Regions from separate parts of the Pannonibacter sp. CBAS1226 genome, predicted to be linked through region 3. Evidence: predicted binding sites of a transcription regulator. Region 3 holds the regulator's gene; each other region holds the start of a gene.

Evidence for each region. Region 3 encodes LexA, which represses DNA repair genes until DNA is damaged. Its sites were predicted from a motif close to TGTTCNNNNTGTGTTCNG; they were not measured.
Region 1: AC0CMF_RS12015 (ATP-dependent helicase) is a predicted target of LexA. The motif match lies at 3,103-3,120, and genes of this name have one in related genera.
Region 2: AC0CMF_RS07175 (PA0069 family radical SAM protein) is a predicted target of LexA. The motif match lies at 1,351-1,368, and genes of this name have one in related genera.

The regions. Positions count from the first base shown of each region.
Region 1 covers NZ_JBVOUO010000003.1:396,773-404,480, forward strand. The annotation lists gene ligA (NAD-dependent DNA ligase LigA) at 1-94, shown strand, start outside; gene AC0CMF_RS12005 (S1 family peptidase) at 250-2,121, opposite strand; gene AC0CMF_RS12010 (trypco2 family protein) at 2,194-2,775, opposite strand; gene AC0CMF_RS12015 (ATP-dependent helicase) at 3,152-5,632, shown strand; gene AC0CMF_RS12020 (hypothetical protein) at 5,770-6,243, opposite strand; gene AC0CMF_RS12025 (response regulator) at 6,422-7,138, shown strand; gene AC0CMF_RS12030 (ATP-binding protein) at 7,135-7,708, shown strand, end outside.
Region 2 covers NZ_JBVOUO010000002.1:28,515-36,222, forward strand. The annotation lists gene AC0CMF_RS07170 (ribonuclease HII) at 1-146, opposite strand, end outside; gene AC0CMF_RS07175 (PA0069 family radical SAM protein) at 207-1,331, opposite strand; gene AC0CMF_RS07180 (glycosyltransferase) at 1,438-2,124, shown strand; gene AC0CMF_RS07185 (DUF4344 domain-containing metallopeptidase) at 2,246-3,019, shown strand; gene AC0CMF_RS07190 (AraC family transcriptional regulator) at 3,065-4,087, opposite strand; gene AC0CMF_RS07195 (cupin domain-containing protein) at 4,370-4,870, shown strand; gene AC0CMF_RS07200 (flavin-containing monooxygenase) at 4,954-6,429, shown strand; partial or broken gene moaB (molybdenum cofactor biosynthesis protein B) at 6,437-6,995, opposite strand; gene AC0CMF_RS07210 (aminotransferase-like domain-containing protein) at 7,226-7,708, shown strand, end outside.
Region 3 covers NZ_JBVOUO010000001.1:884,306-892,013, forward strand. The annotation lists gene adh (aldehyde dehydrogenase) at 1-424, opposite strand, end outside; gene AC0CMF_RS04020 (helix-turn-helix domain-containing protein) at 722-1,666, opposite strand; gene AC0CMF_RS04025 (molybdopterin oxidoreductase family protein) at 1,890-3,992, opposite strand; gene lexA (transcriptional repressor LexA) at 4,323-5,045, shown strand; gene AC0CMF_RS04035 (DUF983 domain-containing protein) at 5,499-5,936, shown strand; gene AC0CMF_RS04040 (O-antigen ligase family protein) at 6,028-7,275, opposite strand; gene AC0CMF_RS04045 (polysaccharide biosynthesis protein) at 7,435-7,708, opposite strand, start outside.

The DNA of each region.
Region 1 (7,708 bases), on a different contig from region 3:
TGGCCCCGGCGCCGGCTCCAAGCTCAAGACGGCCCAGGATCTGGGCATCGAGGTGATCACGGAAGACGGCTGGTTCGATCTGGTTGGCGGGTGAGTGAGATCATCGAAGGCCCAAGCTTCGCGCCAGCGGCATTTACTCCACGTGCCATCCAGTTCTGTTCTCTGGGGCGGAGCTGCGTCGGCCCTTCTGTGTCAAATTTTGCTCGAAAGTGATGGACCTGCGGCTTAGCTGGTTGGCCTGCTATTTCTTCAGCTTCCACCCGGCCGTTCCAGTGCTACCCGGCCACTCGACAGGCCAAGCATGTCGATAGGCCTCAATCCTGTGGCCTGCCGGATGGTCAGAGACCGGTTGGGCGATGCAGGCGCTAGTGCGGTACTGTTTTCGAAGCCTTGCTGCACGGCCTTGTTCTTGATGCCGCGTGCCCATAACTCTGCGAAGGCGCGGCTGGCAAGGTCTGGCTGGTCAAAGGTGAGAGCATTTGTGGCCAGCGTGTCGAGGGCACGGGTTTGCCAGTTTGGATTATGCGCCACTGCCGCTGACAGTGTCGCGGCCCGTAAAGCCGCCGAAGCGGTGCTGTCGAACTCGTTCAGTTGCAGTTGTTGCGCCATGCGCGCTTGACCAGCCAACGCCAGTGAATAGTCGTGGAGACTGACTGCAAAGCTGTCGGAACCATATCCAGTCAGCCGACGTGAATCTAGTTGGGCAATTGCCAGGTTTGGCGTTCCGGCGGGTACATTGAGGCTAGACATAGTGTCTTCCAGCAGCGTTAAGTACTCAACCGGTGTGCCCGCTCCGTCGGAGGCCAGCCAGCCGGTGGTTGAATCTGTGGATGCTTTGGCACGGCCGATCGATGCGAAAAGCGCCTTCTGTCCGGTTGGCCTGCTGGCGATCGCAGCCACCTGGGCGCTAGCGGCTTCAGCGGCTACGGTAAAATAGGCTGATGCTTCGGCTATCTCTCCACTCTGCTCCAGGATCTGTGCCTGACGTAGTGCTTGTTGCACAGTCATCGCCGGGGACAGGTTGGTGTATTTGATGCGGACGCGATGATTCAGTAGCGGCAATGCGTGCTGGGTGATCATTCTTTCGCTGACTGCATAGTAGAGCGGACAGTCAATTAGTTCCGCCGGGATCTCCAGCAGCCTGCCCGTGCGATCCAGTTCAGCGATGAAGTTTACCAGAGCTATGTTAGTGATGCGATTGGAGCGTGGGCGTGCGTCGAGCATTAGGGTCAGGCTGCTGCGGCGCTGCTCCAAGCTTTGCTCGGCGAAGGCGGTCGTATCGAGCCTGTCATCGCCGGGGGGCGGCTGCAGGGCGAACAGATGCTCGAGATAGAGCTGCAGAGGATGGAACAGCGCGAAGTTGTGTCCTTGCGCTCCCATGACAATGCCGTAGACGATACCTTTGTCATCAAAGACCGGAGCTCCACTATCGCCTTCGCGCACTTCACCAGCGAGCCGGTACAAGGGAGCTGGCGAATGGGGATCGAAATTTTGTGGCACAGCAGAAGCTCGTGGTGTCAAGTCCTGCGAATTCGACAGGCCATAGCCGTAGAATCTGAAACCAGTGCTGCGGCCCGGCCGCTCGAATGCCAGTTCGAACGGCGTGATGCTAGTAACTGGTGTCGGATCGATGAGTTGCAGAACTGCAAAGTCCTCATGCAAGGGGTGAAGTTGACCCTGCGGTGCTTCTGTCATGACTTTGGCAAGGACACGGAGCGGCAGCGGGTCTCTGGCCAGCATAGGATTGCGCCCGGCAAGCGGGGCACGGCCGTTGGCTGACATCTCTCCGGCTTCAATCACCTCGACTACATGGGCGGCAGTGAGGTAAATTCCACGTTTATTGTCGATTAGGAAGGCTGTGCCATGGCCTGTGCCATTACTGGTGCCGTTCTCCACTCTCAGCAAGGCATGGGCAAGATCCCGCCATTCACTTTGGCCCAGTTGCGGATGGCCGAAGTCTAATCCTAGTTCTGTGCCACAGGCTGGCTGGGCCTTCACTGCTACAGGTTGGCAGAAAAATGCGAGTGTCAGGAAGAAGGCTGCGGCTAGAGCGAACCGGTGCCGCAGGTCAGTCTTTGCACAATGGTCGCAGTTCGGCTTCAAACTGGTGGTAACATTCATGGTTGCCCTCCATGCGTGCTGCGGTTGTTGCCCGTTACCGTCAGTGCAGGCCTGTCGATGCGGTTCCTTTGCTCAGCAGCGATCAACGCAGAAGACCAGATCGATCTCCTGAATGTTACTGGAGGCAACTTTGCCCGCCAGATCGACAGTAACGGGTAAGAACACTAGGCCACCGCTTGCGCCAGCCTCTGCCTTGACGACGAATTTTACCTTGGTTTGCAGTTCTTTCAGGTGCAGGGGCGGCGTGGCGTTGCGCGCACCAAGGCTTGCGGTGTAGCCGGCGAGAATTGCCTCAGCGAGGCCGTCAGAGGTTGAGGACACCTTCGTGGTGTCGCCATCGCCGGGTGGTGCAAGCACCAGCTTCAGGGTCTGTACAGCCTCGCTGGCAACAGAACTGCCGAAAGATACGACGACGAGCTTGATCTTGCCACTTGCTTCACTTTGCAGGCTGGTTTGCAACTGCAAGGTTGCTTGTTTCAGCTTCAGTGTGCCGTCGGTGTCACGCTTCACCCGGATCAGTGTATCGCGAGTATCGGCTAGCAGTCGATTTAGGACGACGCCAGTCTGTTCCTGCGCATGCAGAACACCTGTTGGCACTGTTGCGAGAGCCATAGCAAGACAAATGGCCATCCGAAAGGCTCTGAATTTTTGCATGGGCTTCCTCCATGCCGGTAGAGTGCCAATCTTCCGTAAAGTTATCAGAATTTAATTGTGATACATAATTTTTGCAACCTTTTGATTGCTAGGTGACCAAATCTCTGATGCAGCAGGCTTTTATGACTTTTGAGGAACAGAACGTTCCTCTGCCGCCTTGATTCCGGCTACGCAAGACTGCAGCGTCTCGATAAGATTCGTTGCAATCCAAGCGTGAGACGGCCCAGCATTTCGGCGGCCTTGGAAGGGCGACAGGTTTGAGCGGGCCTCTGATGAGGCACCCTTTCCCCCATTATATTCCCCTCAAAGCCTCGCTCTTGCCGTGATTGTTGCTATATTGTTCTCCATGAAATGCACCCGAACCCTGGCTGGATGAATGACTGTGCCTCCCGGTTTTTCCGACGACTGGAGCGATATTGACGCTGAGTATGATGCCGGGTTTGGGCCGGGATCTGCGCCTGTTGCGGCCCACAGGCCGCAGGGCGGCGGCATTGCGGCGCGGGCTCTGGCGGCGCGGCAGGGGGCTGGCCAGCAGGGCGGGGCGCCGGAGTATTTCGAAGGCCTCAACCCGGAACAGCGGCTGGCGGTGGAAAGCGCCGACGGGCCGGTTCTGGTGCTGGCAGGAGCTGGCACCGGCAAGACCCGGGTTCTGACAACCCGTATCGCGCATATTCTGGCGAGCGGCCGGGCCTATCCCTCGCAGATCCTTGCGGTGACCTTCACCAACAAGGCGGCGCGCGAGATGAAGGAGCGCATCGCCCGTTACGTGGGCGAAGGCGTGGAGGGCATGGCGTGGCTCGGCACGTTCCACTCCATCTGCGTGAAGATCCTGCGCCGCCACGCGGAGCTGGTGGGCCTCAAGAGCAGCTTCACCATCCTCGACACCGACGATCAGCTGCGCCTGATGAAACAGGTGATCCAGGCCGAGGGGCTGGATGAAAAGCGCTGGACGGCGCGCATGTTTGCCGCACAGGTGGACAGCTGGAAGAACCGTGGCCTGACGCCGAAGGACATTCCGGAAGGCGAGGCACGCTCCTTCGGCAATGGCAAGGGGCGCAAGCTTTACGAGGAGTATCAGGACCGGCTGTCCGTGCTCAATGCGGCGGACTTCGGCGATCTGCTGCTCCACTGCATCACCCTGTTCAAGACCCAGCCGGATGTGCTGAAGGATTTTCAGCGCCGCTTCCGCTACATGCTGGTGGATGAGTATCAGGACACCAACGTCGCCCAGTATCTGTGGCTGCGGCTGCTGGCGCAGGGCAATGCCAATATCTGCTGCGTGGGTGACGACGACCAGTCGATCTATGGCTGGCGCGGGGCGGAGGTGGACAACATCCTGCGCTTCGAGCACGATTTTCCCGGCGCGCTCGTCATCCGGCTGGAGCGGAACTACCGCTCCACGGCGCATATTCTCGGTGCGGCCTCGCATCTGATCGCCCACAACGAGGGACGGCTTGGCAAGACGCTCTTCACCGACGACAAGGACCCGGAAGCCGAAGCCGTAACGGTCGCTTCCGCCTGGGATTCGGAGGAAGAAGCCCGCTCCATCGGCGATGAAATCGAGGCGCTGCAGGGCAAGGGGCATTCGCTCAACCAGATCGCCATTCTGGTGCGCGCGTCCTTCCAGATGCGCGAATTTGAAGACCGTTTCATCACGCTGGGGCTGAACTACCGGGTCATCGGCGGCCCGCGCTTCTATGAGCGGCTCGAAATCCGTGATGCCATGGCCTACTTCCGTTGCGTCGTGCAGCCGGCCGATGATCTGGCATTCGAGCGCATCGTCAATACGCCGAAGCGCGGCCTTGGCGAGGCGACGCTGAAGATCGTGCATGAACTGGCCCGGGCGCAGCGCATTCCGCTGATCGAAGCGGCAACGCAGCTGTGCCGTACCGAGGAAATCAAGCCCAAGGCACGCAAGGCGCTCACGGATCTGCTGGCGGATCTCGACCGCTGGCGGGCGCAGCTCACCCGCGTCAAGCATTCGGAACTGGCGGAAATCATTCTGGACGAGAGCGGCTACACGGCCATGTGGCGGCAGGACAAGTCCGCCGAGGCGCCGGGCCGGCTCGACAACCTCAAGGAACTCACCCGTTCCATGGAAGAGTTCGAATCCCTGCCGGGGTTCCTCGAGCATATCGCCCTCGTCATGGACCGGGATTCGGCCGAGGCGGCCGATGCCGTCTCCATCATGACGCTGCATTCGGCCAAGGGGCTGGAGTTCGACACGGTGTTCCTGCCGGGCTGGGAAGAGGGCCTCTTTCCGCATCAGCGGGCGCTGGACGACGGCGGCCGGGCCGGGCTGGAAGAGGAGCGGCGGCTTGCCTATGTGGGAATCACCCGGGCACGGCAGCGGGCGAAGATCTGGTTTGCCTCCAACCGACGCATTCATGGCTCCTGGCAGTCGAGCATTCCCTCGCGGTTTCTCGATGAGCTGCCGGAGGATCATGTGGAGGTGGTCGAAAGCTCCAGCCGCTATGGCGGCTACAGCGGCGGCGGCTATGGCGGCGGCAACAGCTACGGCGTGTCACGCTTCGACAGCCGCGATGCCTTCCAGAACACCTATTCGACGCCGGGCTGGCAGCGGGCGCAGAAGGCGCGGGCGGGCGGCGAGGATTACGGGCGGCGTGGCGACATGCGCTCTGCCCGCAGCCGGGCGCAAGGGCCGCTGACCATCGAGGGCGAACTGGTGGCCCGCTCCGTGGCGGACAAGCCCTCGGAGTTCGAGATTGGCGAACGGGTGTTCCACATCAAGTTCGGCTATGGCGCGATCCGGGCCATCGAGGGCAACAAGCTGACCATCGACTTCGAGAAGGCCGGCGAGAAGCGGGTGATCGACAGTTTCGTCGAGCGGCATTGACGCCAAGTTTTTCGATGCCGACGAATCGCGCCTTGTCGTGGATCAGGCGCCGTACGCCGGATCAGCAGAAAAAAGGCCAGCGCCCTGTCATGCGCTGGCCTAACCCTGCCCCTGTTATTGACGCCGCATGCTGAGTTTCAGGCGGTATAGTCGACGATAAGGGATGTGGAAGACGCTACCGTGTTTGTTCCGGACGCTGAATAGCCGGTCTTTGTCTGAAGTTCTTCCAGCAGTTTCGCCAGAATGTCCTCAGTGGTGTCATCATCTTCGGTCATGGGCGGCATGCCGCCGCTGCCGCCCGGAGGCGGGGGAGGGGCCATTTCACCGCTTTCGAACAGGGACGCCAGTTCGTCCGCCTGGTCCTGTGTCAGCGTGCCGGCTTCCACCTGTTCAGACAGCAGGCTCTCAAGCTTTGCCTGCATCTCTTCCTGGCTGGGCGGAGCTGATGGCGCGGAGCCGCCAGGCCCCATTTCGCTGTCAATTGCTTCCAACGCGGAAAGCATTGCGTCCATGTCGCTGGACGTGATTTCTCCGGAACTTACCTGCTCCGTCAGCTTGGACTGAAAATACTGCTGGGGAGACTGAATGCCCGATGCACCAATGGACATCATGATTGCAGCCTTTCCTTTTGCTTGCAATATAATGAACAGTGAATGGCAAAGGTTAATGCGAAATTAATGAATTATTTCTCGTTCTTTTCTTTATTTTTCTAAAGAAACTACTGAAATCAAGAGAAATAACCGACGAAAAATAATTGAAATGCGGCGCAGTTGAGTCATATTGCGGCTCATGAAACAGACTGAACATATCCTCGTTGTCGAGGACGACCCCGAAATCGGCGAACTGATTGACCAGCATCTGACGAGTCAGGGCTGGAAGGTGAGCCTCGCGCGCCATGCGGGCGAGATGGAGCGTGTGCTGCACAGCGCGCGGATCGATCTCGTCGTGCTGGACCTCATGCTGCCCGGCGAGGATGGCCTGAGCATCTGCCGCCGCCTGAGAGGCACCAGCAGTATTCCGATCATCATCGTTTCGGCCAAGGCCGATGACTTTGACCGTGTGATCGGTCTGGAGGTTGGGGCGGATGATTATCTGCCCAAACCGTTCAATCCGCGTGAACTGATCGCCCGCATCCGGGCCATGTTCCGGCGTGTCGAAATGGGGGCGGCGACGCCGGCTGTCTCCGGCAAGAAGCTGGGCTTTGATGGCTGGGTGCTTGACTGCGAGACGCGCCATCTGTTCAACCCCAAGGGCGCGCTGGTCAGCCTGACGCCGGCCGAGTTTGATCTGTTACAGGTGCTGTGCGAACGCCATGGCCGTGTCCTGAGCCGCGAACAGCTGGTGGAACTGACGCAGGGCATCAACGTCAGTATGACGGGCCGCAACATTGACATTCTGGTGAGCCGCCTGCGCAGCAAGATGGATGCGGCCGGCGCGCGGATGCAGTTCATCAGGACTGTCCGTGCCGGTGGCTACGAGTTCGTTGGAGAGGTGAAGCCAGCTTGATACGGGCCCTGGCATGGTTATGGCCGAAGCGCATTGCCCCGCAGATGCTGCTGGTGATGATCTCATCTCTTGCGGTTCTTGTCATATTTGCAGTCGCTGCGATCACTCTGATCCGGCCTCAGGGGCCGAATGCGAAATTGTCGCTGCATGCCATGCGCGCTGCGGCGGCGGCCGTCCGTCTTGATGAGGCTGATCCGGCTGTCCGGCAAGCTATTCTGGAGGACGTCAGGGCTGACTATCCGGAGCTGAAGCTGACGATCTCTGCTTCGGCAGAGGTCGATCAGATGACGGAGCGGCTGCCGCCTTTCTGGCCGCTCGCACCCGGAGCTGTGACAAAGGGAGTCGAATTTCTCGGTGTCCTGCTGCATGGGGACGGGGCGGACGGATCCGGCGGGAGACCGGATGATCAGGCCAATGACAGCCGGGTTCCGCAACTGGTTTTCCGCTTGTCCGACGGCACGCTGGTGGAAAGTGACATGCTGCCGAGGGACAGGCCACCGATCCTGGGTGATCCTCTTTTCCAGTTGCTCATCTTCCTGATCATCAGTGTTTCCATGCTGCTGATCTGGG
Region 2 (7,708 bases), on a different contig from region 3:
GTGACGACCGGTCCGGCCCACGGTCCGCGCCCGGCTTCGTCCACGCCGCAAAGTGCGCCGCCGAGGCCTGAGGCATGTCCGGCTTCAAGTGCGGCGTCCAGCGTGTCGCCGAATCGCAGATCAAAAAGGGATGGGGCCTTGCTCATGGAGCGGATCGTGATGATTCCCGGCGGCAATGCAAGAGCAAGGACCTGTCCCGTAGCAGATCAGAACAGGGAGAGCTGCACGCCACCCACCTGCGGCGGGGTGAAAAGCTCCGTGTTCAGCTTCTTGCGCCGCTGGTTCAGCCCCAGCCGCTTGCAGGCAAGGCTGAAGCGCTGGCCGATCTGCTGAGCATAGGGGCCGAGCCCGCGCATCCGCTGGCCCCATTCGGCGTCATAGTCCTTGCCGCCGCGCATGGAGCGCAGGATGTTCATCACATGGCGGTAGCGGTCCGGCCGGTTGCGCAACAGCCAGTCGCGGAACAGTTCGGACACTTCCAGCGGCAGGCGCAGCAGAATGTAACCGGCCTCGGTGGCGCCATGCTCTGCGGCGGCTTCCAGCAGCGCCTCGATCTCGCTGTCCGTGAGGGCCGGGATCACCGGCGCCATCATCACGGAAGCGGGAATACCGGCTTCCGCCAGACCCTTAAGTGCCGCAAGACGCCGGTGCGGGGCGCTGGCGCGGGGCTCCAGCGTGCGCACCAGGTCCTTGTCGAGCGAGGTGATGGACAGCGCCACCTTGGCCAGACCCTTCTCCGCCATGCGCGACAGGATGTCCGCATCGCGCAGCACCAGCGCCGACTTGGTGACGATGGCGACCGGGTGATTGTAGGTCTCCAGCACAGTCAGGATCTCCCGCATCAGCTTGTAGCGCCGCTCGATGGGCTGGTAGGGGTCCGTGTTGGTGCCGATGGCGATGGTGCGCACCTGATAGCCGGGACGCGCCAGTTCCCGCTCCAGCAGTTCCGCAGCATTGGGCTTGGCAAAGAGCCGTGTCTCGAAGTCGAGGCCGGGGGAGAGGCCCATGAAGGCGTGGCTCGGCCGGGCAAAGCAATAGATGCAGCCATGCTCACAGCCCCGGTAGGGGTTGATCGAACGGTCAAAGGAAAGATCGGGCGACGAATTGCGCGTGATGATGGTGCGGGCCTTCTCTTCCTGCACCGTGGTCTTCAGCGGCGGCAGATCGTCCGGCGTCTCCCAGCCATCGTCAAAGCCTTCGCGCTGCTGGCGCTCGAAGCGGCCGGGCATGTTGAGCGCGGCCCCGCGGCCGCGCCGCAGATCCTCATCAAGGCGCAATGAGGCCATGGCAGCTTCCCGGGTGTCCTGTTCCGTCTGATCAATCCGTGCCATGCTTCAGCGACTCTCTAATGAGAACATAAGCGGAACATTAGCTGAAAATGCAAGCCGGGCAAGGCCTCTCTCGCCAGACCCCCGAAAAGGCGCTACAACCCGTTTCATGATCAGTGTTGTCCTTGCCACTCATGACAATGAAGCCCAGCTGGCGCATGCGCTGACGGCGCTTGTGCCGGGCGCTGCCGATGGGCTCATCCGTGAAGTACTGGTTGTGGATGCAGGTTCCTGCGATGCCACACACAAGGTGGCAGATGCGGCCGGGTGCGAATTCGAGGTGCTGGCAAGGGGCGAGGGGGCCCGTTTTGCTCATGGGGCAAGGCTGGCGCGAAAGTCGCCCTGGCTGTTGTTCCTCAACGCCTCGACCGTGCTGGAGCATGGCTGGCATCAGGATGTGCAGACGTTTATCGAGCGGGTGGAGCGCTCAGGTCAGGCCAACCGCTGCGCAGCTGCTTTCCGGCTGAGGCTGGATGCCTTCGGCTTCGGAGCGCGTCTGTCCGAGTTTGGCGCGATGCTGCGGAGCCGGATGCTGGCGATGCCGAATGCGGATCAGGGGCTGCTGATTTCGCGCAGGTTCTACGAGGAGTTGGGCGGTCACCGGGATCTGGCCGGGATGGCGGATTTCGATCTGGTCCGCCGTATCGGCCGCAGCCGCATCCGCCTTCTGCGCAGCAGCGCCATTGCCGGGATGCCGGGCGGGGAGGCGCGGACGGGACTTCGCCGCGCCGCTGCCCGCATGGCCGTTGCCGCGCTGCGCGTGCCGCCAACCCTTGCGGCACGGCTGCACGGCTGACCGGGATGTTTCTGCGCGCCCCAGGTGCCCGGTGCCGTCAGGCTGCTGTGGCCCTGCCGGGAAGCGGATATGTGATTGACGGGAATGTGGCACCAGCTCAACGCCGGAGTTCTACGCTCGAATGAGGCTCATTGCATTTGCGCTCGCCTTTGCTCTCGGCTTGGCTGCGGCACGCGGAGATGAGGCGCGCGATAGCTTCATCCAGTCCAACATCATTTCAACGCTTTACCACGAATTCGGCCATGCCCTTGTGGATGTGCTGAAGCTGCCGGTTCTGGGGCGGGAGGAAGATGCGGCTGACGCTCTGGCCACGCTGCTGATCCATCAGCTGTGGGAAGAGGATGCGGCGGTCACGATCGTCTATGATACGGCCTATGCCTACAGTCTGGCCCATGACGAGGCAGAGCGGGAAGGCGATGGACCGGTCTATCACGGCCAGCACGGAACGGACCTACAGCGCTACTACATGCTTGTCTGCCACTTCTACGGCGCCAATCCGGATGAGCGCGCCGAAGTGGCACGGGAGCTGGAATTGCCCGAGGAGCGGATGGAAGACTGTCCCGATGAATGGGAGCTGATGGCTTCCTCCTGGGGCAAGGCGCTTGATGCCATCGAGAAGAAATCCGGGAAGAAAGGCAAGCTGGTGCTCGTGCCGGGAAAGGGCGGCGAGCCGGCCCGCTCGCTGGTTGCGTCGGAAATCAAGGATCTCAACGCGCTTTTCAGCCTGCCTGTGACGGTGCAGGTGCGGATCGAGGAGTGCGGTGAGGCCAATGCCTTCTACTACCCGGGCGACAAGGCGATTGTCGTCTGCACCGAATATGCCGAGGATCTGGGCCGCATGTGGGACGAGGCCCCTGATGAGACACAGGACGAAACGTCCGGCACCGGGGAGTGACGGCGGCGCTCACTTGCACGGGTTTCTCGCTGCTGGCGCAGCTTTTCAGCTGGTGCTTTTGCGCAGTGCCCGCAGGGTTTCAGCGGGTGTCTCGCCGAACAGGTCCCGGTAGGCACCGGCGGCCCGACCGGCATGCTGCAGCCCGCAGGCCTGCATCAGCGTGGTGATATTGGCCGTTCCATCCCTGCGGCCGCGCGCGGCCATCAGGTGCTGGCGCAGCATGCTGAGCCGCCGCTCCTGAAGCGCCTGCGATATCGTCTGGCCCCGCTCGGCCTGAAAGGCGAGCTGCAAGGCGCGCAGGCTGTAGCCGCAGGCGCTGGCCAGCTCAGAGAAGTCGATGGGGTCTGCCAGATGGGCATCGATGTAGTCGAGCGCCCGCGACACCTTGTGCCCGGCGCCCGCGATGTCCTGAGGCGTGGCGCAAAGCCTGTCCCGCGCCGTGCCTGCATGGGTCCACAGCAGCGCATGGGTGGTGGACCAGCCCAGCCTGTTCAGCGCCTCTGCTCCGGCCGGATCGCCGCGGGGGATCTGGTCAGCCAGCCGGGCCAGCGCAAGGATCTGCGCCCCCAGCGTCCGCCCCGGCTCGCTGTCGAGCCGCAACTGCGGATCAAAGACGATTTCCTGTGCCTCGCTCCCCGTCAGCGCGGCGAACATGTCCTCCACCGCCTGCCGCTCCAGCTTGAGGATCACCTGCCCGCAGCTGGCCTTCCAGCGCATCAGGCTTGGCCGGGTGGGGGAGAGAACGGAGGCCGCGCGTGCGGCCCCGGTTGTGACCATCTGGCTGCCGATGCACACTTCCGCACCACTGGTCAGCGGAATCTGCACCAGAAAGAACCGCTCCAGACAGCCCGGATCAATCTCCACCTCGCCGCCATAGGCAACATAGTTGATGGAGCCGCCGGAAAAGGCGCGGCTGTTGTGGCAGGCGAAGAAGTCACGTCCATGATCGCGCGGACGCAGGCGATGGGAGCAGAAAATCCGCCCGACCTCCTCCGCTGCCTGGTCCACGTCCTGCGTCGCCACCCGGGCGTGGCCGGAAAGTGGCATCTGGATCGCTTGCATCTGCATGGTTTGCACCAGCGTTCTCTGGCCCGTCCCCTCGGCTTTTTCGCTCATTGCTGGACCAGTCAGTATAAATGCTAACACCGGACAGCCGGCGAAGGAAAGCGGTAACCGGCGGTTTTTCGCGCAGCGCATGAAGCCTTTCGCCCAGCGGATAGACGGGAGGGGCAGAAGCGCGTCTCGTAGGGGCAGGCCGGAGACAGGCACGGGGCAGGACCTCGTTACAAGTGCCACCCGGCCCTGAGGAGAACAGCGCGCCCGCAACGGGCGAGGACGGAGAGAACCAGCATGAAGACCGCCATTGCGAACATGGTTCAGGTGAACACGGAACCCGGCATCACCCGCGCCGGAACCGGCCTTGATGAGGTGGAGTGGAGCATTCTCGGCCATACCTACTGGATGAAATCCGAGGGCGAGGCCTGTTTCTCCTTTGAAACGCTGGACCCGCCCGGCACCTTCGTGCCGCCGCATGTCCATCCGACGCAGGATGAATTCATCTATGTGCTGGAAGGCCGTCTGGATCTTTATCTGGGCGGCGAGCACCATGTTGCCAATGCGGGCGATGTGGTGCGCATGCCGATGGGCATTCCGCACGGCTATTACAATCTCACCGACAAGCCCACCCGCGCCATCTTCTGGGTGTCGCCTGCCCGGCGCCTGCGCGAGCTCTTCGACAATCTGCACAATGTGGGTGATCCGGCTGAAGTGGTGCGCCGCTCAGCCCTGAGAGAGGTTCACTTCCTGCGCCCGGATGAAATGACCTTCGATCCGCTGACCCTGAAGATCTGACGGCCCCCGGCCAACGAGAAAAATCAGGCGTCCGGTGCGGCCGGAGCAGTCCGGCCCGCCGTGCGGGACAGGAGATTTCGATCATGACCAAACGCAAACAGGTCTGCGTCATCGGCGCGGGCGTGAGCGGGCTTGCCGCCGCGCATGCCTTTCAGGAGCAGGGGCATGCGGTGACCGTGCTGGAGCGCAGCCACGAGCTTGGCGGCGTCTGGGCGCCGCACCGCTCCTATCCGGGCATCCGCACCCAGAGCCCGAAGGATCTTTACCGCTACACCGATGCTGCCATGCCGGAGGGGTATCCGGAGTGGCCGTCCGGGGCGCAGGTGCATGCCTATCTGGAAAGCTATGCCAGAGAGAAGGCGCTGCTGCCGCTGATCCGGTTCAACACCAGCGTCACCGGTCTGTCCCGGCGGGATGGCGGCGGCTGGTGGGTGGAAACAGGCGAGGGCCGCACCGGCTATGATTTCGTCACCATCGCCAGCGGCGTCTTCAGCGACCGCAACGAGCTGGTGCATCCGGGCATGGATGAATTCAGGGCAGGCGGCGGGCAGATCCTGCATTCCAGCGAATACACCGACCCGGCTCTGGTGAGAGGCCGCAAGGTGGTGATCCTTGGCTTCTCCAAGTCGGCCACCGATGTGGCGGTCAATGCGGTGCAGCAGGGTGCGGCATCTGTCACCATCGTCTATCTGGAGCCGGTCTGGCGGGTGCCCTATCACTTCGCAGGGCTGATCAACTTCAAGCGCATCCTTTATTGCCGCGCCTCGGAGGGGATGTTCCCCGGCTGGGAAATGTCCTGGGGCGAAAAGCTGCGCCATGCGCTGACCAAACCGCTGGTCTGGGCCAACTGGCGGGCGCTGGAAAGCCTGCTGACCATGCAGTTCGGGCTGAAGAAGCTCGGCATGCGGCCAAAGCAGCCGATCGAGAACGGCATTGCCTGCGGCCTGTCTCTGGCGACGGAAGGCTTCTACCCGATGCTGAAGGATGGGCGGATCAAGGCCATTCAGGGCACGATTGCGGGATATGAGCCGGGAACGGTGATCCTGTCGGCCGGAGACCGGCTGCCGGCGGATGTTGTCCTTCTGGCCGTCGGCTGGAAGATGGGCGTGCCCTTCCTGCCGCAAGAGGTGCGGCAGAAGCTGGTGGAGCCGGACGGGCAGTACAGGCTGTACCGGCTGGCGGTGAACCCGGATGTGCCCGATCTGGGCTTTGTCGGCTTCAACTCCTCCTTCGCCACGGTGCTGACCAGCGACATGGCGGCCCGCTGGCTGGTGCGCTATGCCGATGGCAAGCTGGCTCATCAGCCCTCAGACCGTGAGATGAACGGCTGGATTGACCGGCATCTGGAATGGCGCAGAACGGTGCGCCCTGCGGCCAAGGGCTATGGCGGGCTGTGCTCTGCGCCTTATCACTTCCGCCATCTCGATGATCTGCTGGCAGACATGGGGGCGGCGCAGCGCAGGCGCGCCAACCCGCTGGCGGAAGTCTTCCTGCCGCCGGATGCGGATGCCTACAGCAGTTATCTCTCCACCGTTCCAGCCTACAGTCTGGAAGCTTGAAGCGGCATCAGGCCTGCTGCAGCTTGCCGCGCTTCAGATGCTCATCGAGGCGCGGCATGATCTCGACGAAATTGCAGGGCATGTGGCGGTAGTCGAGCTGCCACTTGAGAATGCCGTCCCAGGCATCCTTGCAGGCGCCCGGTGAGCCCGGCAGCACGAAGATATAGGTCGCGCCCGCAACACCAGCCGTCGCCCGTGACTGCACGGTCGAGGTGCCGATCTTCTCATAGGAAATGCGGTGGAAGACATAGGAAAAGCCCTCCATCCGCTTCTCGAACAGCGGCTCAAGGGCCTCCGGTGTCACGTCACGCCCGGTGAAGCCTGTGCCGCCGGTGGTGATCACCACATCCACGGTGCTGTCCGCAATCCACCCGCGCACGGCCTCCCTTATGGCCTCCACGTCATCGGGCACGATGCGCCGGTCCGCCAGCGTGTGGCCAGCGCTCGCAACCCGCTCCACCAGCACCGCGCCGGAGCCGGTCATCCTCCAGCTGCCGCGTGTCCGAAACGGTCAGCACCGCGATGCGCAGGGGGATGAAGGGGCGGCTGTCGTCGATGCGGCTCATGGCTTGGTCCTTGCGATCTTGATCTGCTGAGAGAGATAGGGCGTCCGGGGCATCTGCGCCAGACGGGTCATGGGTGGGCTTGCCATCAACAAAATTGCGTCAGCAGGGCATGAGAAGAATTTTTGCTGCTTATAGGTAAGCAATATTGACGTTTTTGAACGCCTGTGGTTCTGTCAGCCGATCAGACGGGCCGGATTCCAAGGCCCGCAGAACGCCGGGAAGAGACCCCCATGCTGGACTGGGAACATGTGTTCGCGACGCGCTCGAAACGGATGCGCGCTTCGGAAATCCGTGAACTTTTGAAACTGCTTGACCGCCCCGACATCATTTCCTTCGCAGGCGGCATTCCCGATCCGGCTCTCTTCCCCAAGGATGTATTTGCTGAAAGCTATGCCCGTGTGCTGGCGAGCGAAGGCGCAAACACCGCGCTGCAATATTCGGTCAGCGAGGGCAATCTGGCCTTGCGCAAGTGGCTGGTGGGCTACATGGCCAGCCTCGGCATTGCCTGCCAGGTGGAAAACATCATCATCACCTCCGGCTCCCAGCAGGGGCTGGATTATCTCGGCAAGCTGCTGCTTTCGCCGGGTGACACGGCACTGGTCAACTGGCCGACCTATCTGGGTGCGCTGCAGGCCTTCAACGCCTATGAACCGCATTATGACCGCCTGATCCCGCTCGGCAACCGCCCGGCGGAGGACTTCGTCAAGGCGGCG
Region 3 (7,708 bases):
TCTCGCTCATGGTGCCTTCCTGCCCGCGCAGCACACCGGCAAAGTAGCGGAAGTGATCGACGGAGAGCGGAATGTCGGCGGCGGTCGTCTCGCGGATCGGCTTGCCGTTGTCCCAGGTTTCAGCAGCGGCCAGCACGTCGAGATTGGCCTCCATCACATCCGCGATCTTCAGGAGGATATTGGCGCGGTGGGCAGCAGAGGTCTTGCCCCAGGCCTCGCGCGCCGCATGGGCGGCATCCAGCGCGGCGTTGATGTCAGCGGCATCGGAACGGGCCACCTCGCAGATCCTGGCGCCGGTGATCGGGGTGATGTTGTCCATGTAGCGGCCGCTGACCGGCGGCACGAACTTGCCGCCGATGAAATTGTCATAGCGCTCGCGGAACGGTGAAACGGTGCGGAAATCCGCCTGTGCCTGAATGTTCATGCCTGTCTCCTCCAACGGGCCGCCTCCTCGCGGCCATGGGAAGAGCTTGACGCACGGCGGACGGTCTGAGGAGCCATGGCCGGGAACGGCTGCCCGCGCCTGTCGCAGTTCTGCGACAGATGATGGCGGGTTTGTGGGGTAGTGTCAGATGGAAGCACAGTCGCGCCCCATATCCGGCGTCACCACGGGCGACGCTGCGGTGAGGGGCAAATCCATGCCCGCCTGACAGGCCCCGGCCTATCCTTGGTATTTGGGACCGGGGCTGAGCGTGGCAAATGCCCGAGCGCGCTCGCCCCCTCACTCCTTCGCCAGTTTCCGGTGAAGCGTCGCGCGGGAGAGGCCGAGGGCGCGGGAGGCGGCGGAGACGTTGCCCGAGGCACGGGCCAGCGCCCGGTGCAAAACCGCTCGCTCCGCATCCTCCAGCCGTTCATGCACCGGCAGGCCGAGAAGATCGGCGAGCGGGCGCGGGTTTGCGGCAGGATCGGCGGTGAGGCCCAGCAGGGCCCGCGCCCCGCGCGTTGCGCCAATGACGAGATCATCCTCATCCACCGCCACAAGCGCGGCAAGGCCATGCGTGCCGCCGCCCGGCACCAGCACCACACGGGCCTTCGGGAAGGCGGCATGGAAGAGGTCGGCTTCCACTTTGTGCGCCGTGTTCTGCACCGTCTGGCTGATGAGGCTGAGCACGGCGGCGGACATGTCCTGCTCGGCCGTGGACACATCGATCACCGCCGCCAGCTGGCCTCCGGCGTCATGCACGGGGGCAGAGGTGCAGGTGAGGCCGATGTTGCGGGCAAGGAAATGCTGATCCCGGTGGATCGTCACCGCCCTGCCCTCGGCAAGGCAGGTGCCGATACCGTTGGTGCCGGCTTCCGCCTCGGACCACACGGCGCCGGTCCACAGGCCGGACGCGGCAAAATCGCGGTCCTCGGATGAATTGCCGCGCCGTTCCACCGCGATGCCTTCCGCGTCAGCCAGCACCACGCAGGCGCCAAGGCCACCGATGGTCTGGAACAGCCAGTCGAGATGGGGCGCGGCGGTGGCCACAAGCCCGCCCATGCGCTCGCGCACGAGCGCAAGTTCCTGCGCCGTCAGGCGCGGCTCCACCCGGCGTTTCACCGGATCAAGGCCATGAAGATGGGCCGAGCGGGCCCAGGAAGCGGCAATGGGCGAGCGCGCCGCCTGCCCGCTGGCAAGCGCCGCCTCGATACGGCTCTGATGCTGAGACGTCACCGTGGGCATGTCTGGCTCCTCCCGCAAGGCTCTGACAGCCTGCATCCTGCCCGAAGGAACAGGACGCAGGCCGAAGCCCCTGAGGCGGCAGGCACCACTCCCGGTGGGCCTTTGTTGCAAGGACGCGGATCTCTCCCTTCCGCGAGCCTCAAGCCCCCAATGCGCACCATGCCGCAAGGAAAGACTAGCAGCTTCGCCGCCCGCACGCCATCCGGAGCTTAACGGGCACGAATCAAGAAGCCGGGCGCACCCACACCGCGCAGTCATGGAAGGCGGCGCCGCCATAGGGGGCGATGGGCTCGGCGCCGATCAGCGTGTTGATGCCATTGCCGTTTTCAAAGGCCGTGTTGGGCCAGATGCCTTCCGACACCACCGTGCCGGGCGCCAGCCCCTCCACATGACGCAGATGCAGCCGTACCTCGCCGCGCCGGTTGCCCAGGATGACGCGGGCGCCATCCTCCAGCCCCGCAGCAGCGGCTTCATCGGGACGCATCCAGACTTCCGGCCGGCCGCCTTCCTTCTTGGTGGAGCCCGGCGTTTCGGTGAAGCTGGAATTGAGGAAGGAGCGGGCGGGTGCCGTCACCAGACGGAACGGATGCTCCGCGTCGGCATTTTCCACCGCGTTCCAGTAATCCGGCAGGCGCGGCATGGCGGCGTGGGCGCCGAAGGGCTTGCCGTCTTCCGGCCGGTTGGGCGCAGCGGTGAAGCCCCAGTCCACCTTGAAGTGATACTTGCCGTCCGCATGGCCGAAGCCATCGAGATAATGGGCGGTGCGGAAGTCCGGCTGCAGATCCTTCCAGCGCCCGGCCTCCAGTTCGGCCAGCGTGCCATAGCCGGAATTGACGAGCATCCAGTCCACGTGCTCGCGGGCGCTCATGTGGAATCCGGGATGATCCTTTGCATCAAGACGCTTCGCCAGTTCGTTGATAACGAATATGTTCTCCCGCGCCTCGCCCGGCGCTTCCGTCAGCTTGGGGCCAAACAGCATGTACTGGTGGCCGCCGCCCCGGTAGATGTCGTCATGCTCCAGGAACTGGGTCGCGGGCAGCACGATGTCGGCATAGCGCGCCGTGTCCGTCATGAACTGCTCATGCACCACGGTGAAGAGATCCTCGCGGGCAAAGCCCTGTTTCACCAGTGTCTGTTCCGGCGCGACGGAGACCGGATTGGTGTTCTGGATCAGCAGCGCCGTCACCGGCGGGCCGCCGGCCAGCGCCTCACGGTCCCCCGTCAGCACGCGGCCGATGAGGCTCTGGTCGAGGAACCTTGTGCCGGTGCGCAGGGAACTGCCCTCGACCATCGACTTGTCGAGCCTGTAGATCGCCCCGTTGTTGTGGAAGGCGCCGCCCCCCTCATACTGCCAGGAGCCTGCAACAGCTGCAATGCTGGCCGCCGCATGCATGGAGACAGCGCCGTTGCGGCTGCGGGTAAAGCCATAGCCAAGACGGATGAAGGTGCGCTTCACCTCGCCGATCATCCGGGCAAGCTGCGTGATCTCCTCTGCCGGAACGCCGGTGATCCCTTCCGCCCATTCCGGGGTGCGGGTGGCAAGATGGGCTTCCAGCTCGTCCGGGCAGTCGGTGTAACGGGCAAGATAGTCCCGGTCGGCCAGGCCGTCACGGAACAGCACATGCATGATGGCACAGGCCAGCGCCGCATCGCTGCCGGGCTTCAGCACGATTCCGAGATCCGCCTGCTTCATCGTTTCGGTGCGGTAGACGTCAATCACGATGATCTTCGCACCACGTGTCTTGCGGGCGGTGATGGCGTGGGTCATGACGTTCACTTGCGTCGCGACCGCATTGGTGCCCCAGATGATGATCTGGTCGGCCTTCATCATCTCGCGCGGGTCCGGCCCGGCCAGAAGCCCGGTTCCGGCCACATAGCCGGTCCAGGCCGGATTGGTGCAGATCGAGGAAAACTGCTGCGAATAGCCCTTGGCATGGCGCAGGCGGTGGATGCTGTCGCGCTGCACCAGCCCCATGGTGCCGGCGTAGTAATAGGGCCAGACCGTCTCCGGCCCATGCTTCGCCTCCGCCTCCAGGAATCGCGCGGCAATAAGGTCCAGTGCTTCGTCCCAGGAGATGGGCTCGAACCGCCCTTCCCCCTTGGCACCCGCGCGGGCCATCGGCGTCACCAGCCGGTCCGGATGGTACAGCCGTTCGGCATAGCGGGCGACCTTGGCGCAGATGACGCCCGCCGTGTAGGGATTGTCCGCCGCCCCGCGCAGGCGGCCGATGCGGCCCTCTGCCGTCACCTCCACATCCAGCGCGCAGGTGGAGGGGCAGTCATGCGGACAGGCGGAATGGGCGGTGATGGTGACAGGCTTGTTCATCTTCGGTCTTTTCGGGGTCCCGGTGGCGCCGCCCCAGAGCAGAATGCCGCCTAAGGCAGGGTGAGGCCGCCTGCGAAGCGCAGGCAGCGCGGGAACTGTGTCTTCTTCTTTCGCCAGCTTTCGGGACACCGGCGCATGAAGTCAAGCCGGGCCCGCAGGCAATTGCACGCAAGGTACCGTTCTGCCGGGAAAAGGCGCAGCGGCGGTGTGTTGTCTTGAGTGCATGCGACAGGAACATCCCGCTAACCTCACCTTAAGACTTGTGGAACACAGTGAGAACAGCTAAGGTACGTTCATGATTTGTACCAGACCCTCCAACGGGGACCTCACATGCTGACGCGCAAGCAACACGAACTGCTGATGTTCATTCATGAGCGCCTGAAGGAATCCGGGGTTCCGCCGTCCTTTGACGAAATGAAGGACGCACTGGACCTCCGGTCCAAGTCCGGCATTCATCGTCTGATCACGGCGCTGGAGGAGCGCGGCTTCATCCGCCGCCTGCCCAACAGGGCGCGTGCCATGGAAGTGGTCCGCCTGCCGGATTCGGTCACGCCGGGCCTGTCTTCGCCGCGCGGCAAGGGCTTTGCGCCCTCTGTGATCGAAGGATCGCTCGGCAAGGCATCTGCCCCGGCCGCCGCTCCATCCGCTCCGGCGGCGGAAAGCGCCCCTCACTTCACCTCCATCCCGGTCATGGGCCGCATCGCCGCCGGTGTTCCGATCGAGGCGATCCAGACCCACAGCCATTCCATTTCCGTGCCGCCCGAGTTGATCAGCCGCGGGGAGCACTATGCGTTGGAAGTGCGCGGTGATTCGATGATCGAGGCCGGTATTCTGGATGGCGACACGGTGCTGATCCGCAAGACCGACACGGCCGAGAGCGGCGACATCATCGTGGCACTGGTGGACGACGAGGAAGCAACGCTCAAGCGCCTGCGCAAGAAGGGCGCTTCCGTTGCGCTGGAAGCTGCCAACCCGGCCTATGAAACCCGCATCTTCGGCCCCGGCCGCGTGCGCATCCAGGGCAAGCTCGTTGCCCTGTTCCGGCAGTATTGAGCCGCTGCCGCCCGATCGACACGCTAGAAGAATGCCGGAGACACTGTTTCCGGCATTTCTGTTTATGGCGGCACGCGGCACGCACCCGGCAGACTTGCGTCACCGGCAACTGGGCGGGCCCGTGCGGTGGCTGCACGCATGCAAGAGCAATTCCGGCAAAGGCGGCACCGGTTTCGCGTCCGGAATCGCGTGAAAACAGGCAGCCAGAGCACGGCCGGCCGCTCCGTTTTCATCGGAAGGGCTCCAGGCATGTTGCGCCAGCCACTCAAAGCCTTGATACGGGCGGTGCAGAAGCGTCCGGACCAAGTTCCCGCCGGGCACAGGAATAGCTGCCCTCCCCTCCCCTTGCCCCCTGCGTCAAAACGCATCTTGCTCCGGACGCGTCTGCGCCGCAGTTAGCGGGTAAGGAATTATCCTGATTTGCCGCAAGCCGGCCAGCACAAGGAGGCCCTCATGACCATCGAGACATCCGGCCAGTGGCCAGCCCAGTCGCCCGCCCATGTCGGCGTGCGCGGCCGTTGCCCGCGCTGCGGTCAAGGGCATCTGTTCAAGGGCTTCCTCACCCTTGCCCCGTCCTGTGAAGTCTGCGGCCTTGACTACAGCTTCGCCGACCCGGCGGATGGCCCGGCCTTCTTCGTCATCTGCTTTGCCTGCGTTCCGAGCGTTGCCTTCGCCATGTGGCTGGAAATTGCCTACACGGCGCCCTATTGGGTCCACCTCTTCACAACGCTGCCGCTGCTCCTCCTCACCTGCATTCCGCCCCTCCGCCCCCTCAAGGGCTGGCTGGTAGCAAGCCAGTATATCTACAAGGCCGAGGAAGGCAGGCTGGTGACGGATACCCCGGCCGAAGACAAAACGGCGGGAGGAGCAAGGCCCGGTCCCGAAACCTGAAAAGGCCGCCTCATGCCAGGAGTTTCGATGCTCACACCTCACGCCTTGAAAAGGCTCTTGCGCCGCAAGGATTTGTCCAACTCCCAATGAGTCAGGCGGATTGAGAGCCGGCAGTAGGCTCCGGAGCAGACCGGACTGCTTCAGCCCGCCCTTTCACCATGAAGGGCACCGCTGTGAGGATCATCAGGCTGAACCACCAGCCCTGCCATGCCCCATGACTCACAACCGCGACACTGTAGGTGACGGCCAGAGTGACGGTTGCCGCCGCGAGGCTCGCGCCCTGAAGGTGGCCCGCGCGGCGGAACAACAGGGCAAGCGCTGCAGCGAACAGAGCCGCCCCGGCCAGCCCCAGTTCGAACCAGATTTGCAACGGCGCGTTATGGCTGTGCCCGAAACCAAGCAGGTATTTTCTCTCAGGTGAATATCCGGCAGCTTCGGGCAATTCGTCTGCCACTTTCGAGGCTTCCATCCCATATCCCAGCCAGACATGCCCGGGCAGCAAATTCGCATATTCCGTCCAGATGAGCCCGCGTATGGTCAGCGAGGTATAGCCGACCTTTTCGTGGACGGCCTGAGGGATCATGTCATTCACATGGCCGACAATGAGCGGCATCAGGACAAAGGTCACAAGAGCGCCACCGGTCACGACCCTGTAGATAGCCCGCGGCCAGACGAAGGCCGGAACGGTCAGCAGCAGGATGACAAGCACGCCGAGCTGCGCCGACGAGCTGTCGGATTGAAAGCATGACACAGCTGCAAACACCAGCAGTCCGGCCAGGGGCAAGCGGCGGCGCTGTTTCAAGACCACGAGAGCGGCAAACGGCAGGAACATGGCGATAGCGACGGCCGCGCGGTTCAGAACGTAGTTGTCAGGATCGGCGCGAAGTTCTGCATTCAGCACGCCGCCGGTCAGGAAATGAACAAAAATCAGAACAGCCGTCAGCGGCAGAGAGATGGCAAGCGCGGCTCCGATCCGTCCTGCAAGACGGTCAAGCACCGGAACCGGCAAGGCACAGACACATAGCCACAAAAGGCCTGAGACAAGGACCGAGAAGAGGAAACCCCATGCCGAACTCAGCCCCCTCGCCTGTACCGGGACAGGCGCCCAGGTAACGGAGATCAGCATGAAGGCGGTACAGGCGAGGCCCGCCAGGAGCAAGGGAGACCGGATCTTCGAGCCCAGGCCCTCAAACATTGCCTGCCCGCGGTAACACCACGCAAGCCCGGCAAGAAAGACAGCGGCCAGCCCCAGAAACAACGGCGGAGACACCCGGGCGACCGTCAGGACAGGCGGAAGCGCTGCAAATACCGATACGAAGAGGAATTCGAGCGCCTGCACCGGCTTGCCGCGGTTTCGCCCGGCCAGTTTTTGAGCAACCTCAGTCAAAACGGCAATTCCCTTTAAAAAAGTCTCTTCACTCAGGTCTTTCGATGCAGGCGCATCATGCGTTGAAATTGCCCAACCGCACCACAGCAGCCGCCACCCGGAGCTTGCGGTTCAACGCATTCGGGGCATCGCGGCCTGAACGGGGCTTCCGGCCTCGACTTCACCCAGCGCGGCGATCAGCATCGCCTTGCACTGATCTTCCCCACCAGCGGCCGCACTGTTGCCGAGGCGCTCCAGATGCCACGTCAAACGCTCGAGCGGAATGATGCCGGCGGAGGCGACAAAGAAGCCCTCTGCATCGTGAGGGGTGGTCATCTCGTTGGCGTCAAACAGCTCTTCATAAAGCTTTTCCCCCGGACGCAGGCCGGTGAACTTGATGGCAATG